DNA from 3 places in the Priestia sp. 3CA3 genome. Region 2 is predicted to be linked to each of the others. Evidence: riboswitches for the same ligand, from Rfam matches in the RefSeq annotation. Region 2 holds a riboswitch; each other region holds the start of a gene.
What was found. Region 2 has a riboswitch for cyclic di-AMP ahead of AC1VNJ_RS22780 (potassium channel family protein). Riboswitches for the same ligand answer to the same signal wherever they lie in the genome.
Positions count from the first base shown of each region.

Region 1: linked by a shared signal. The riboswitch ahead of kdpF (K(+)-transporting ATPase subunit F) and the one ahead of AC1VNJ_RS22780 (potassium channel family protein) in region 2 are both predicted to bind cyclic di-AMP.
Region 3: linked by a shared signal. The riboswitch ahead of AC1VNJ_RS25390 (cation:dicarboxylate symporter family transporter) and the one ahead of AC1VNJ_RS22780 (potassium channel family protein) in region 2 are both predicted to bind cyclic di-AMP.

Region 1 covers NZ_JBXENJ010000002.1:296,880-302,601, forward strand. Annotated here, with positions in the region: gene kdpB (potassium-transporting ATPase subunit KdpB) at 1-178, opposite strand, end outside; gene kdpA (potassium-transporting ATPase subunit KdpA) at 200-1,861, opposite strand; gene kdpF (K(+)-transporting ATPase subunit F) at 1,886-1,972, opposite strand; cyclic di-AMP (ydaO/yuaA leader) riboswitch at 2,264-2,404, opposite strand; gene AC1VNJ_RS06345 (hypothetical protein) at 2,420-2,557, opposite strand; cyclic di-AMP (ydaO/yuaA leader) riboswitch at 2,630-2,772, opposite strand; gene AC1VNJ_RS06350 (undecaprenyldiphospho-muramoylpentapeptide beta-N-acetylglucosaminyltransferase) at 2,931-3,998, opposite strand; gene AC1VNJ_RS06355 (CHY zinc finger protein) at 4,176-4,511, shown strand; gene AC1VNJ_RS06360 (ArsR/SmtB family transcription factor) at 4,531-4,845, opposite strand; gene AC1VNJ_RS06365 (putative quinol monooxygenase) at 5,050-5,334, shown strand; gene nfsA (oxygen-insensitive NADPH nitroreductase) at 5,364-5,722, shown strand, end outside.
Region 2 covers NZ_JBXENJ010000010.1:115,648-121,369, reverse strand. Annotated here, with positions in the region: gene AC1VNJ_RS22795 (peptidyl-prolyl cis-trans isomerase) at 1-177, shown strand, start outside; gene AC1VNJ_RS22790 (Lrp/AsnC family transcriptional regulator) at 466-921, opposite strand; gene AC1VNJ_RS22785 (carboxymuconolactone decarboxylase family protein) at 1,042-1,500, shown strand; cyclic di-AMP (ydaO/yuaA leader) riboswitch at 1,616-1,760, shown strand; gene AC1VNJ_RS22780 (potassium channel family protein) at 1,885-2,544, shown strand; gene AC1VNJ_RS22775 (TrkH family potassium uptake protein) at 2,548-3,867, shown strand; gene AC1VNJ_RS22770 (YjcZ family sporulation protein) at 4,195-4,275, shown strand; gene AC1VNJ_RS22765 (YjcZ family sporulation protein) at 4,465-4,551, opposite strand; gene AC1VNJ_RS22760 (tetratricopeptide repeat protein) at 4,725-5,222, shown strand; gene ggt (gamma-glutamyltransferase) at 5,632-5,722, shown strand, end outside.
Region 3 covers NZ_JBXENJ010000019.1:17,913-23,634, reverse strand. Annotated here, with positions in the region: gene AC1VNJ_RS25405 (EcsC family protein) at 1-590, opposite strand, end outside; gene AC1VNJ_RS25400 (DedA family protein) at 615-1,220, opposite strand; gene ytvI (sporulation integral membrane protein YtvI) at 1,382-2,413, opposite strand; gene AC1VNJ_RS25390 (cation:dicarboxylate symporter family transporter) at 2,627-3,886, opposite strand; cyclic di-AMP (ydaO/yuaA leader) riboswitch at 3,993-4,132, opposite strand; gene AC1VNJ_RS25385 (undecaprenyl-diphosphate phosphatase) at 4,406-5,230, opposite strand; gene AC1VNJ_RS25380 (hypothetical protein) at 5,689-5,722, shown strand, end outside.

The DNA.
Region 1 (5,722 bases), on a different contig from region 2:
TAAACCCGATTTCTACTACGAACATGATAGGGTTTTTTATCATCGTTCTTGGGCTGAGCTTGATAAAAGCCTGCTTTACTGATTGAATAAAAATCGATGAAGCTTGTGTATCTACAGAACCTTGAATATGACTGTTGCGATCCAATTCAATATTATTTGCAAAATTCCGTTTATTCATTATGATCCTCCGCTTTCTTGATTACAGTGTTAAATACTCAGCAACCGGCCCAAGCACAAGCACTGGGAAAAACGTAAGTGCTCCTACAATAACGGTAGTTCCAATTAAAATGCCGCTAAATAAAGACGTATCCGTTTTAAATGTTCCAGGTGTTTCGGGAACAAGCTGTTTGGATGCTAGTGAGCTCGATACCGCCAGCATTGTAATTAGTCCGAAGTAGCGTCCAATATACATAACAATTCCCGTAGAAATGTTCCAAAACGGCGTTGCATCACCGAGTCCTTCAAAGCCGGATCCATTGTTTGCTGCTGACGACGTAAATTCATACAGTGCCTGACTTAACCCGTGAAAGCCTGGATTTGATATACCTTCCATTCCTAAATGAGTGGTAAGTGCTACAGCTGTTCCTCCTAAAATTAGCAGCGGTTGCAAAATAAGCGTCACGGCGATTAGCTTCATTTCTTTTCCTTCAATTTTTTTACCTACGTATTCTGGTGTTCTTCCAACCATTAAACCTGATAAAAATACGGCGATAATGACGTACATCATGACATTCATAAATCCTGCTCCGACACCGCCAAATACGGTATTTAACATCATATTTCCAAGCGTTAACAACCCGGTAAGAGGCGTAAGAGTATCGTGCATGGTGTTGACTGCACCTGTTTCACTTGCTGTCGTCACGATGGCGTAAAGCGTCGACATGCCGACACCAAAACGGACTTCTTTCCCTTCCATATAACCGTTCGCTTCATTTAAATGAAAAGCATCAAGTCTTGGATTGCCGCCCCACTCTGTTACGAACGCTGTACTTAAAATAACGATAAACAGCATACTCATCGCTACAAATAAGATGCGGCCTTGCTTACGCTGTCCGATCATTTTTCCGTATGTGAAAGGAAGTGCTGTTGGCAATAACAGCATAAGGACGATTTGTAATACATTGCTCAACGCGTTAGGATTTTCAAATGGATGAGCTGAATTGACACCAAAAAATCCCCCTCCGTTGTTTCCTAGCTCTTTAATTGAAAGAAAAGAAGCAACTGGTCCCCTTGCTATTTGCTGTGTTGCCCCTTCTATTGTATGGGCAGTAACCGTTCCGCTTAACGTTTGAGGGACACCTAAAAACATAAATAAAATGCCTGTTATAAAAGCGATAGGAAGTAAAATACGCGTAATTGACTTTACAAAATCAACAAAAAAGTTTCCCATTTCTTTCCCTGCCAGCCCACGAATAAAAGCGATTGCTACTGCAAGTGCCGTTGCTGGTGCAGCAAACATCATAAATACAATGGCGGCCATCTGCGAGAAATAGGACAAACCTGATTCGCCGCTGTAGTGCTGCAAGTTCGTATTTGTCATAAAACTAATGGCCGTGTTAAAAGCAAGTGCCGGATCCATTCCTTTGATGTGGCTTGGGTTAAACGGCAGTACCTCTTGAAACCGGAAGATAAGGTACACCACAAAAATCATAAACGTATTCGCCAAAACAAGAGCAAATGCATATTGCTTCCACGTCTGATTAAGCCCTTTAATTCCTGCTGCTTTAAACATCACCGTTTCTATCTTTCCTATCAAGCTAGTGTTTTTATCGTTTGAAAACACATTCGCTATATAAATACCTACGGGCTTTGCAATAAGCGCTACAAAAACAAGCAGCAGCGCAACTGATAGTAGAAAAATCCCCACTTTTTATTCCTCCGCTTATTAAAATTGTTCTGGATTTAACAGTACATATACTAAATAAATTAAAACGAGAACTGAAATACCTAACAAAATGAACGACACGTTCACTTCTCCTCTCTTTCATCTACTACATGAGACGACCAGCAAATAATTCCGTACATAGCAGCTGTTAATATGACAAGCGTTCCAAGCATGATCATATCCAAGTTGCTCCCTCCTAACTGTTTCCTAACAAAAATGATAGCTTCTAAGTTTAGTGACGGTTTCTTTTCATAAAGCATCACGTCCAAAAAAGCTAACCGTGAGACGTGCTGCTGATTTTTCCCACTAAAAAACCGCAGAAGAGAGTTCTCTTCCGCGGTTTAATGCACGACAAATAAGCCGTGATTCACACGAATTTTTTACTCCCAAAACGCTTACGGAGTTAGCTGTCGGATTCGGGTTATGGAAGTAACCCTACTCAGTTAAGAGATTCACCCCTAGTACATACGTACAAAATATTGGGTCCCCCGCTCATAATTGATTAAGCGTATCTTTGTTATTTAATTTTTAGACTTAATAATAGTTTTTACTGCTGCGTTTAAAACTTTGATTAGCTAACGTAGACAAATAGCGGTTTGCTAGATCAAAAGATTGCTGATCGCACATGGCCCGATATTCAATCATTTGAATCATTTGCTTAGATAAATGCATCCTGACGCTCCTTTCACCTATATTTTGAAAGGAGCGTACTATCCGCTGTTATAGAAAACGACCACGATTACACCATCCTCTCTCTTAACGCTTACGAAGTTAGCTGACGGGTTCGGGTCAAGAAAGTAACCCTACTCAATTAAGAGATTCACCCCTGATAATTGGGTCCTCCGCTCTTTCCTTCTCTTTCAGAAAAGACTCAGCGTTTCACAGTGGAACGTTTCATGAGAGTAATCTTACTCCTGTTAAAATTTACTGTCAACAACATTTTTTGAAATTTTAAAAGCTTTATTTTTCTATATTTATTCATTATTTTAAAATAATAATTTCAGAAGAAAAAAGCGTTCTTATCGAGGAGATAAGAACGCTTTTTTTAGCTCATTTTCTCAATTTCATTTACAAGAATTGAAATGGCATCCGTTTTTGTTGCTTCACGCATTGTACGCTTCATCGTACTTGCCTGCTGCTGAAGCTCATTTACTTCACGCAAAAACAGTTCTTTTGTTAACTGCTCTTCTTCTACAACCATACAGTAGCCTTTTTTCTTAAAGGATTGTGCATTTAAAATTTGATCTCCGCGACTCTGTGCTTTTGATAAAGGAATAATCATCATCGGTTTATGAAGAGCTAAAAACTCAAAAATGGCATTGGATCCGCCGCGTGTAATCACATAATCAGTTGCCGCTAGAACATCAGGAAGCTGTTCGTTTACGTATTCTAACTGACGGTATCCTGACTCTTTTTCAAGGCTTGTATCAATATTGCCTTTTCCGCAAAGGTGTACAATTTGGAATTTCTTTTGCAGTTCAGGCAAAGACTCTCGAACGATTTCATTAATACGGCGTGCTCCTAAACTTCCGCCCATAATCGTTAAAATGGGGCGCTTATCATAAAAGCGTAGCCAGCTTTCCCCGTTCGCTGCGCTTCCGCTAAATAGCTCTTTTCGAATAGGTGAACCAACAACCTGCACTTTTTCTTTTGGAAAGTAGTTTGCGGCTTCATCAAAAGAAGTAAAAATTTTAGTGGCAAATTTCTGCGCAATTTTATTTGCCAGTCCCGGTGTTAAATCACTTTCATGAATGAACACGGGAATGTTTAAAGATTTAGCAGCCATTACAACAGGAACTGTGACAAAACCGCCTTTTGAAAAAACAAGAGAAGGCTTTAGTTTTTTCAGTACGCGACGCGCATCGCCAACCCCTTTTGCTACTCGAAATACATCTTTTACATTTTCCATATCTACGTATCGACGCAGCTTCCCGCTTGAAATCGCATGATATGGAACGTTTAATTTTGTAATTAATTCTTTCTCAATACCATTGTGAGAACCGACATAATGGATATCCCATTTTTCACTGTCTAATTCTTTCATAATGGCAATGTTTGGCGTTACGTGCCCCGCTGTTCCGCCTCCGGTAAAAACGATAACTTGCTTACTCATTTTTTCTTCCTCTCTTTACTTCACTTAATCGATCTGTTTTGACATCAATTTTTATCTGATCTTTTTAGCATGCAATCTGACATGTAAAACGATGGTTTTATTATAGCATTTTTCTTTTTACATATGTATGATAAGGCGTATAAAAGCATGCTATACTTTTCATAAGGAGTGATGATAATGAACAAATCTGTACCTGCAGTAAAAGGTGACACAGTGGATTCCGAAACGCGCTGTACGCACTATCATACGGATAAAGATATTATTGCAATAAAATTTTATTGCTGTCATACATATTATCCATGCTATCAATGTCATAACGCACATGCGGATCACGACATTAAAAGATGGCCAAAATCTATGTTTAATGAAAAAGCTATTCTTTGCGGAGTATGTAAACATGAGCTCTCAATTAATGAATACTTAACCTGTAACTCGACTTGCCCTCACTGTCGTTCTTCTTTTAATCCTGGATGCAGCCTGCATGGACACATTTATTTTGAACAAAAAAGCTGAACAAAACATCGTTCAGCTTTTAAAATAATTGCTCATCTATATTTATAATGGAAGGAAGCAGACCTGGGAACAGTTCCTCAAGTTCTTCTAAACGCAAGGAATAATAGTGCTGCGTACCTTCTATACGTAGTTTGATAATTCCAGCTTCGCGAAGTACTTTAATATGATGTGATAGCGTTGATTTTGATACATTTAATTTTTGATAATACGAACAGGTCTGCTCCTTTCTTGTCGCTAAACACTGTACAATTCGCAGCCGGTTAGGATCACTCAATGCATGTAAAATAGGCGTTAATTTAATTTCAGATTTCGGTGGTTGATAAGGTTTTCTCATGCTTAAAATATAACACAGCTTCTTTTGTGTATCAATGTTCGATAACTTTCGAACTAAATTCCTTGCACTGTTATTTAATCGGTGTTATAGTTTCATTGTTCGATGATATTCGAACTTATCTTCATTTTAATCGTAAATTGAATGAAAGATTAAAAACAAAACAAATAATATAAAGCACCATCATTATTAAAGGAGGAATCACCCATGATTCATTTACAAGCTTCAATGAAAGTTAACCCAGCAAAAAGAGAAGAATTTTTAGAAAACGTACAAGAACTAATTAAGCATTCTTTACAAGAAGAAGGAAACAGCAACTATCAACTATTTGAAGATGCTTTTACACCTAACACATTTATGATGATTGAAGAGTGGAAAAGCGAAGAAGCAATTCAAGCACACAATAAATCAGCTCATTTCCAAAGTTTTGTAGCATTTGCTCAAACTGGCGTACTTGTAGCACCTTTAGATGTAAAAACATTACAAGGCTAAAAATAACTTCTTTGAAAGGATGACGCATCATGAATGAAGCAATTCGTACAATTCAAGATCATCGTTCTATCCGTCAATATACAGACGAAGCAGTAAGCGACGAGCATTTAGATACAATTATTCAATCTGCTCAGTCAGCCGCTTCTTCTATTAACGGACAGCAAGTAACTATTATTAGCGTCCAAGATAAAGAAAAGAAGAAAAAGCTTTCAGAGCTTGCAGGCAACCAAGCGTGGATTGACCAAGCTCCTCTATTTTTAATCTTTTGTGCAGATTTTAATCGTGCTAAGATTGCAGCTGAGCTTAACGATGCGCCTCTTGGTGTAACCGATGGACTTGAGTCAATTTTAGTGGGGGCAACCGATGCTGGAATTTCTTTAGAAGCAGC
Region 2 (5,722 bases):
TGTAGTAAGCCCATTAAAATGGGTAAAGTCTATTATATTCTTATTTTAAAACAAAAAGATAAAAAAACGGAATCAGAAGTCAAAGAAGAAATGATGAAAGAACTTGTTTTGAATCATATCAACCGGTATATCCAGGATCAACTGCCAAGGTTTCACGTGACTTTCAACCTTAGGTAGTTCCCTTTTATATAGATTGATTGTTTTCAAAAAACAAGCAGGTAAAAGAGCTTTCTATTAATAGAGAGCTCTTTTACATTTTTAAGTAGACAGAAATGTCGGTACCTGATAGAATGAAGTTGTAAAACTTTCATTATTCGGAAAATTTATACCCTCCAGCTTTGGAGGGTTATTTTTTATGCTTTTGGACGAATAAAAGAGGCTAGGACAGAAGTAGTTTAGTGGAAAGAAGATCCGAACGATGAATCGTTCGGATCTTTTCGTTAGTACGGTGAACGTATGTTTCAATCACTTTTCATCTTTTAAATGACTCAATAATGCAGAAGACATCTCCACGTGAGAAAGGGCGATGTGTGAAATCGTTTTGGCATAAGGTGTAATTTCGTTAATAAATTGCTCGAGTACGTGCAGGTGAGGAAGCTGAAGCTTTGTAATGAAGCAAGCCTGTCCGGCAATGCGTTCACAGAATAAAGCATAGGGATACTGAGAAATAAATCGTTTAAAACGCTCGTGCTCTCCGTTTTTCATGGTTACTTCAATAAAACACGAGACGGGCAACTGCAGCTTTTCATAATCAATATCGATTGTATATCCTTTTATAATACCAAAGCTCTCTAGCTGTCTTACTCGCTCTGCCACTGAAGGAGGAGACAGGTTAATTTGTTTTCCTAGCTCTCTTAAGGAAAGACGGCTGTTTTGCTGCAGTGCCTGCAAAATCGATAAATCAATTTCATCAATTTTCAATTGAAAACCTTCTTTCATATTAATGTTTCATTTGATTAGTAACAGCAGATAATATGTTTTATTTGTTATCTGAAATCTCCATTTTTCTTACTATAATAATTAAAAAGGAGTGAGTAAAAAATGGCAAGAGTTTTGTTAACAAACGAAGAGGGAACAAATTTTGAAAAAGCACTGAATTTAATTCCAGATGTAAAAAGGTTGTATGATGAGCTATACGACAAGCTTTGGAACAGTGATATAGTAAAAAGAGAGACTAAGGAAAAAATCAGGCTTTATCTAGCAGGTGTTAACGGCTGTGAGACGTGTATGAGCATGTCATATGTAGGCGATAAGACGCTTAATCAAAAAGTGTTAAGAGAAAAAGAGCTGGAAGAAAAAGATCGACTGCTGTTTCGATTTATAGATGTATACCGAGTGCGTCCAAGGGATTTGACGGATGCTGATATGGATCAATTAAAGAAATTTTACAGTGATACGCAGCTATTAGAGCTTTTGGCCGTTATTAATTTGTTTGATCAATTTCACAAACTGATTGTCAGTTTAGATTTATATGATTTTTGCAGTTTGCAGCGCAAGTGATGTCTTCCCTAAAAATATCTTGACAGACAAAATCCACAGGAGTAAGATAGCTTTCGTGAAGTGAAACGTATCATGAATCGAATCGATTATTCTAAAAAATAGATCATAGACATTTGAATAAAAATCGCTTAATCCATTACGGAGCGGAGGACCCATTATTTACGCACATATTGTGCTCCGGGGTGAATCCTTAAAAAGGTAGGGTTACTCTTAAAACCCGAACCCGACAGCTAACTTCGCAAGCGTTTTGAGGGGGAAGAGTGTGAAAAAACACAGGAGCCTTCCTGTGTTTTTTTGCGCTTTTTTTAAGAAAAACATGTAATTTTTTAGAAAAAGTATAAGCTAAGAGAACACACAGCAGTTGAAGAAAGGAATAAATACATTATGAAAAAACAGTTTGCTGTATTGGGATTAGGTCGTTTTGGAGGCAGTTTGGTTGAAGAGTTTGCTAATTTGGATGTGGATGTGCTCGCTATTGACCGCAATCAGGAGGTAGTAAAGAAATATAGCAACTCAGCTACATATGTCGTGCAAGCGAACGCAATTGATGAAGCTAGCTTAAAAGGGCTAGGCATTCGTAACGTTGATCATGCTCTTATTTCGTTTGGAGACGATATTGAAGCAAGCGTGCTTGCAACGATGCTTTTAAAAGATATGGGCGTTAAGCAAGTATGGGTAAAAGCGGTGAATATGTATCATCAAAAAGTGCTGGAGAAAATAGGAGCGGACAAAGTCATTCATCCTGAGCGCGATATTGCGAAGCGGATTGCTCATCACGTGGTGTCAGAAAAGATCATTGATTACATTGAACTGTCAAAGGATTATAGTATTGTCGAAATTGTCGCTTCTAAAAAGCTTCATAATAAAACGCTGTTTGATTTGAACATTCGTGCCAAGTACGGCTGCAATATTATCGGCTTTCAGCGAAAAGACGGGGAAATGGTGATTTCGCCTACCGCGCATGAAATAATTGAACAAGGAGATATGCTGATTGTTATCGGACATAATCGCGATTTGAACCGTTTTGAAGAAGAAGGAGTTTAACTCATGAAAAAACAAATCATTAAACTAACTCCTCCGCAGCTGCTTGTTTCCATTTTTGGCGGAGGAATTATTATTGGTGCTCTTCTATTGATGATGCCTTTTTCTACTACTGAGCCAATCCGGTGGGTAGACGCCCTTTTTACATCTACTTCCGCTATGACAGTGACCGGCTTAGCCGTCGTAGATACAGGTACGCGTTTTACCGTCATCGGTCAAACGATTATTATGCTGTTAATTCAAATAGGCGGTCTCGGCATTATGTCATTTGCCGTGCTGATTTTTATGATGCTAGGTAAAAAAATTGGATTTAAAGAGCGTATGCTCGTTCAGCAGGCATTAAATCAGACGAGCGTCGGTGGAGTTGTGCTGCTAGTTAAAAGGTTGTTCATCTTTTCATTTTTAATTGAGTTTGTTGCACTGCTCTTTTTAGCGATACGCTGGGTTCCGGAATTCGGATGGTCTAAGGGGCTGTTCTTTAGCTTGTTTCATTCGATTTCGGCTTTTAATAACGCAGGGTTCGGACTGCTGTCTGATAACTTAGTTCAGTATGTAGGAGATCCTATTATTAACATCACGATTTCTTTTCTCTTTATTATTGGTGGGTTAGGGTTTACCGTCCTTGCTGATATGTGGGTGAAAAAATCGTATAAAAAACTAACGCTGCATTCAAAAATTATGATTATCAGCACGTTCGCCATTAACGTGATTGCCATGCTTTTTATTTTTTTCTTAGAGTACGGCAATTCGCATACGCTCGGAAATTTATCATTAGGAGACAAAGTATGGGCTTCTTATTTTCAAGCGGTAACAACAAGAACCGCTGGCTTTAATACAATTGATTTAGCTCATTTGCATGACGCAACGGTGTTTTTAATGGTTTTATTGATGTTCATTGGTGCAGGGAGTGCGTCAACAGGAGGGGGTATCAAACTCACGACGTTTGTGGTGATTGTCTTTTCTGTATGGGCATTTTTACGAAGCAGGGAAGATATTGTGCTGCTAAAGAGACGACTTCTTCCTCTTCATGTGTTTAAGGCACTAGCCATTACGATGATTTCAATTATGTTTGTGTTTGGGGCCATCTTCCTGTTAAATATTTCGGAAAACCTGCCGTTTGTAAAAATTATGTTTGAAGTTGTTTCTGCGTTTGGAACAGTAGGTTTATCGATGGGAGCGACTCCTGAACTTTCGTACTTTGGACGCGTGATTATTATCTTTATCATGTTTTTAGGAAAAGTGGGGCCATTAACGCTTGCGTTTTCATTATCTAAGCAAAAGCGTGAAGCCGTTCGCTATCCAAACGAAGATATAATGCTAGGATAGAAAAATCGCCTTCGATGAGGCGATTTTTTTATATTATTTATACGTTCAAGACATATAAGAGGTTACGCACAAAACAGTTGCGATGAATAAAAAGAAGGCAAAAACAAGAACAATGGGCAATTTGGAATGTCGGCGCATTAAAGCCCCTCCTTTTTTATAGTAAAAAAATCTCTTACTATATATAACGAAAGAAACAAAAATATGATTCACTTTTTTTGGCGAAATTTGAAGGTTTTTCTCATTGGAAAAATCCGCACCCCTGTCCTAAACATTTTGCCAAGCTGTTGCATACACTAAAAGCAGATAACAGGAAGTGAGGGATGGTACGTGGGAAAACAAAATTTTGCGTTAATCGTTGTGTTATTTGTTTTACTTGTTATTGTAGGTGCGTCTGGCTTTCGCTTTTAAACGTTAACTTTATTTGCGCATAGCCCCCGTCAAAAAGGGCATACTAGGCGGAAGTAAAAACCAAAAATTTCTTCAATATTGCCGAAAAATGAGTTCCTCTACTCATTCATCTAATCGGTATGTAGCCATGCGAAAGCATGGTTTTTTTTGAAATAGGAGAGGATGAATGATGTTCATCCTCTCTAGAAATTAGTAGTAGCAAGAACACCCTACGATTACTAATAGGATAAATAAAACAACGATAAATGAAAAACCAAAACCGCCTTTTGCGCCCATATGTGTAACCTCCTTTAATAAAAGTCTCTATATCCTATGTACTAATTGGGTTAAGTGATTGAGAAATTTGCCTATTTTTTAATGGTAACGTTTTTTGTGGAGAATGAAGAACACTTACTTTTTTCATTTGCGCAGAAATCCTTTATGATAAAGAGGAAAAGGAGGGCAAACAGGTGGGAATACATGCACAATACGTCATGAATCAGCTAGAAGAGGGAAAGTGGAAAGAGATCAAGCGCGAAATTCAACAAGAAATGAAGAAAAAACCTCAAGCATCTGATTTGTACTGTTACTTAGCCGTTTGTTTAGCAAAGCAAATTGAAGAATCAATTATCTTTGAAAAAATGGTATTGAACTTAGAAATGGACCGGGCTCTTCATCAGGCATTAACATTAAATCCATCTTCAAGCTTGGCGCACTTCGTTCGAGGAATAAAATATCGGGAAACTCCGCTTATGTTTGGAGGAAATTACGAAAAATCGCTGTTTTATTTGCAGAAGGCGCAAGATCTTGGTTTTGAAGGGATTATGCTGCCGCTCGAACTCGCCAAAACCTATATTCAATTAAAAGAAATGGAAAAAGCGAAAGAACAAATCGCCTATGCTCGGGAAATCAACCCTACGCACGCGGACATTAAAAAAGTCGAAAACATGCTCCAAACAGGACGATGAATCTAAAGTCCTGTTTTATTTTTGATTTTCAGAAAACGTATGCTGATTTTCATAAAGGATTGTTTTTTATATAACAATAAGAATATTTATAAAAAATTTAAGAAGTGCATGTAAGTCGAACGACTTCTTAACTGCTAGATTTTCTACATTATTAGAGCGTTCAGTCTACATAGTTCCAAAAATAGTAAGAAACTATCAGCCTATGGATAAATTGTTAGAAAATATAGATAATTGTAAATGAATAGGGAGAAAAGTTAAACATGCGATTAACTAAAAAAGCAAAGGTATGATTTACTTTGCTTTTTATTTATACGCATATGTAAAAAATATCATAATAAACCAATTTATTCTTCATGAAATCCATCGTCTCAGGCGATGTGAAATAATGTATTTGAAGGAGGAGACCCAGATGAAGGTTATGAAGATGTTGGCTATTACGTTATTTAGTTTATGTTTAGTTGTCACACCAGCTGCTGCTGAAGTTCCGGGTGTCGACCATT
Region 3 (5,722 bases), on a different contig from region 2:
TGCAAGCTCTGCGTTCGATTGCCGCTTGCTAATTCTTCTAAAATCGCACGCTTTCCTACAATATCAGAGGATGAAAACTGCATGCATTTGACCATAAAAATGCGCTCCTCTTGCTCAGTGGGATCGTAACCATAAGAAACAGCCACTTCTTGCAGTGTCTTAAGTGTAAGTCCCAATACAAAAGGAATATCAATCGCCAGTGTGAAAATTCCACCTACTCCGGTTGTAGCTCCTTGCAGCTGCGCATTCTTTTTTCGGACTTCAATAAAATACTCCGCCAACTCATCCATTTCCTGCAGAGATAAATGCTGAACATCCTCTATTGACAGCTGCTTATTTTCTTGTAATTGGGCTGATGCTTTCTCTAGCGTGGCAGACGTATTAGCTAAATACTGGCCTCCATTATCAACATACTTAGCAATTTCATCTAATAATTTTTCTATTTTTTGATGAATGAACTTTGGCGTTACTTTATCTAAAGCTGAAAAAGGCAAGCGAGCCAGCCGCTCCCAGAAAAAAAGTCCTTTTTGGTCTTTCTCCCACTTTTCAATTTTTCGCAATTCTATTCTCAATTGTTCATGCTCTGACATATCCTCACTCTTTTCCTCGATTTATCAGCTCTGTCCTACTTGTTTATTCCGCACATATTTAATGATAAAAAACAACGCAATTAAAACAACAATTCCGATTCCAATAGGCTGCATGTATTGAGAAACAATCGGACCCACCTCTTTCCACTTAGGCCCTAACTTATATCCTAAATATACGTAAATAGCCGTTACTGGAAGCATCGCAACAAATGTGTAAATAGAAAACAGCCATACATTCATTTTTGCCATCCCGCATGGAAAAGAGATAGCCGTACGCACTCCTGGAATAAACCGTCCAAAAAAAGCGACCCCGCTGCCGTACTTATTAAAAAAGCGATCGGCAGCGTCAATTTCTTTTTCTTTCACCAAAAAATATTTTCCATATTTTAAAACTAGCGGTCGTCCACCGTAACGTCCCAGTGCATAAAGAGTCAACGGTCCACACACACCGCCTACTGTACCTGCAAGGATAGCCAGATACAAGTTCATATCACCTTGGTACACCCAATACCCTACTAAAGGTAAAACAAGCTCTGCGGGGACAAACTCAAACGTTAATGCTAAAATTACGCCAAAATAAGAGAGCTGTTTTAGCGCTTCAATTAAAGAAAGTAAAACCGACTCTAACAAAAATTCTCCTCCTCATGTCATTAAATCTAAGACTGCAAAACTATAATTTAGCCGATTGATAGATAAAAACCAACGCGACATAGTTTTTTCCTTTCCCTCTTTACGTATGACGTACTACAAAAGTTTCAATAAAAAAAAAGCGCTAGTTTTATCCAGCGCTTTTATAGTTTAAAGTTAATTTGAATAATACCTACTTTACGAAGAGCATCGTATAAAATAACTAAAGCTGGTCCTAAAAACAACCCGACAAAACCTAAAAGTTTAAATCCAATGTACAAACTAACTAATGCAGCCAAAGGTGAAATACCCATATTTGTAGAAAATACTTTTGGTTCTACTACACGTCTTACTACCGTAATGACTCCAAATAGAATAAATAAGCCGATTGCTAATGAGTCATGTCCTTGCGTAAGAGCAAAAATCCCCCATGGAACGAGCACCGAGCCTGTCCCAAGGATTGGTAAGATATCGACAATTACAATTAATAAACTAAGCAGCGCGGTATACGGAACATCTAATAGCCAAAGCCCTACATAAGCCATTACAAACGTCATGACACTTAAAATAATTTGTGCCTTAATAAAACCAACCCCCGCTTGGATAAGCTGAGTGATGACAACTTGTAGCTTATATTTCGTTTCTTCTGTTAAAAATGACTTAATTTTATTTTTAATAGCAGGCAGCTCAAGGCTGATAAATACAAGCGCTACTAAATAAATAAGAAACTCTAGTAGAAACCCAGGAACAGTAGCAGCAAAGCTAATGATGATTTCCACGGTACTTTTTAATAGAGAATCTAATGAATTTACGGTTTTTTCAAGCGTGCGCTCGATAGAAGAAATCACTTCTGTAGGAAGAGCGTTTGAATAGTATTTCCACTTGATAATAGTTGGATAAATCGCGGTTTCATAGATTTCTTTTACAAATGAAGGCGCTATCTTTGAAAGAGCAACCACTTGCGTAACGATTGTCCGAACAATAAAAAATCCAATAAGTATGAGCGAAACAACATATAAAATGAAGGTCATAAGCACTGCGTAGACTCTCTTCATTTTAAAAGATTGATGCAATTTTTGAACAATACCCTCAAGCGCTAATGCTGTTAATAAAGCAAACACAATCGGTAAACTGTAAGGGATTAACAAACATACGATTACTATCGAGGCGATGACCCATATTCGCTTTTTCCACATACTCTACTATCCCCCAACTAGCTAAGCTATCTCTATATTTATTGATAAAGAAAGGAACCAGTGACTGCTTTTATGTAAGAATAAAATTTGGATATATTTATACCTGATGTTACATATTATAGGGTCAATTTCCATAATAATAAAGGAATTATTATGAAAAAAGCTACTTATTCTAATTTTTTGAATAGAATAAGTAGCTTTTTAATTTATAAATTAGCCGGCTCTCATGACCTCTGTACCTTTTTTAGGGTCAAATTTGCCTTCAGATTTAGACATCACAATTGCTGCTAGTGTGTTTCCTACTAAGTTAACAACCGTACGTGCCATATCCATGATTCTGTCTACTCCCGCAATGAAGGCTAATCCTTCTGCCGGAACGCCGATTGTTCCAAGAGTAGCCAGTAATACAACAAATGATGTTCCTGGCACCGCAGCCATTCCTTTAGATGTAACCATCAATACCAGAATGAGCGTCAGCTGTTGAACGATCGTTAAATCAATACCATACACCTGCGCTAAGAATAACGCTGCAATCGCTTGATAGAGAACAGAACCATCTAGGTTAAATGTATAACCAATTGGTACAACGAACGATACGATAGCTTTTGGACAGCCCATCTTTTCAAGTTTTTCCATAATTCGCGGAAGAACTGTCTCAGAACTAGATGTACTGTATGCTAACAACAGTTCATCTTTCATATAGCGGAATAAGTGGAAAATGTTAATTCCTGCCCATTTCGCAATTCCTCCTAATACAACAAGTAGGAAGAAAATTAACGCTAAGTAAACTAAGATAACAAGCTTTCCTAATGAAAGAAGTGACTCTAAACCGAATTTCGAAACTGTTACACCAATTAAAGCAAATACTCCAATCGGAGCCACTTTCATTACTAGGTTTACCACGTGAAACATTGCGTGAGAAACGCCGTCAAAGAATTGAACAACAGGCTTTCCTCTTTCTCCAATTGCCGCTACTCCAAGTGCGAACAATACTGTAAAAAAGATAATTGCTAGCATGTCCCCTTCAACAATTGACTGGAAAAAGTTTGTCGGAACAATGTGTAAGAACGTTTCAGCCACTGACTTTCCTTCTTGCTGTTCGGATGTTTCAACGTATTGTGAAATATCACTCTTCTGTGCTGAATGAATGTCTACACCTTGTCCAGGGTGAAAAATATTAGCAATCAATACACCGATTACAATTGCGAAAGTTGTAATAATTTCAAAATAGAGAATGGTTTTAACGCCCAGCTTTCCGACCTGTTTACCGCTACCTGCTCCTGCAACTCCAACGACTAAACTTGAGATAACAATTGGAATAACAATCATCTTAATCAATCTTAAGAACAAGTCTCCCAGCGGCTGCAGGTATGTTACTACACGCGGATCGTTAAACCAAATTACTCCTACAAGAACACCGAGGATTAAACCGGTAAAAATCTGCGTAGCCAAACCAAAACGAATTTTTTTCATAGATGTACCTCCCCAAAGATGTATGACATTTGTATATACTTTTCTGAAAAAACAAAAAAAGACTATTCTTAAGAAAGAACAGCCTTTTACTTACGCTATTTTGGGCTCTTTCTCTCAATAAAGCAAACGAGGTTAACTGTCGGATTCGGAATTGAGAGTTTCCTACCTTTTGTAAGGATTCACCCCAAGGCAGCTTTACTGCCGATAATGATTCCCCCGCTCTATACGATTAAGCTTATTATTCAATTTTTATAAAATTAAAACGATCTATACGTTGTCATACGTTTTTTACAGTCAATAAAACTAAACAGAAGTCTTACTTTTACTTAACTTTATACTGCACAAATATTAATTTACTATTTTTCGACACGTTTTGTCAATACCCATGTTTATAAAACGCTTTCAAAAGACAATAATATATATTTATGCAAAAAAGCTATTGCAATGTTGCAATAGCTTTTTCTTGCTTTTTAAGTCTTTATCAGAAGTTTAAATGGCTATAAAATACGCTGATTTATTTTATAAAAATACAAAATATAGAATAGCCGCTAAGATAATTCGATAAATGGCAAACGGAACTAATTTAATGCGGTTGATTAATTTTAAGAAAAAGCGAATCGATATAAGCGCAAAAATAAAGGCGCTGATAAAACCAGCAATAAAAAACGGTAGTGCATCTGATGTGAAATACTGCCAGTTTTTAACCAATGAAAGTCCACTTGCTCCTGCCATAATTGGCACTGCCATAATAAATGTAAAATCTGCGGCTGCCTTATGGCTCATTCCAAGAAGAACCCCTCCTGAAATCGTTGAGCCTGAACGAGAAAAACCTGGCCAAAGAGCAATACATTGAAACAGTCCTATACCTAGTGCTTGTCCATAAGACATTTGGTCCACCGTCTCTACACGCGGACGTTTAGGTCCAAACAAATCTGCTAGAATCATTAATACAGCTCCGACCACTAAGCCAATTAGCACCGTATTTAAAGAAAACAAATGTTCATCAATGTAATCATCAAACAAAAGTCCTAACACTCCTGCGGGTAACAAACCAACAATTACCTGCATTAAATTTAAGCGATTTGTCGGTCCAATTGCAGCAGCTGGTTTTTTTCCCAATCCTAATAAATTAATAAAACGATCTTTAAAAATAACAACTACTGCTAAGATCGACCCTAGCTGAATAACAATCTTAAATGTATTAGCTACTGGAGATGAAAATAATTCTTTTGAATTTAACCACAGGTCATCCACAATAATCATATGCCCAGTTGACGAAACGGGAGCAAACTCTGTTAAACCTTCTACAATCCCTAAAATGATTGCTACAATAATTTCCCACATAAAGCTATGTACCTTGCCTTTCTTTCAAATTAATAAGCTTATCGCTTCGTTTTACATGCTCAACTATTTTCCTATTTTGACACTTGCTTTTTTATCATAATTGTTAAAACTATGAAATACAATGTGTATTTGCAAAAAGATAAGAATCTTTAATAATTTGTAATAAAAAGCTTACATGCTACAACCAAAAAACACGATATCAGCTTTTATTTATTTTAAAAAGCAGTCACTATGTTCAGTATAAATTCTGGTCCCTTAGCTAAAAATGAATCATCTAGACTATTTTTCTTTAGTGTGAAAAAATGACTAAATCATTATGTTTTTTCCATCCCCCTTTACTGTCATCTATCATTTTAATCCAATAGGGCTGACTTATACGACATATCCCCCAAGTAATTTGAAACTTTTTTCTCTCTTTTCTCGTATATAGTAGTATCTTTTTTAGGAGGCTTTTTACTATGAATGGAAATGTACGTACAATGAAATGGGTCA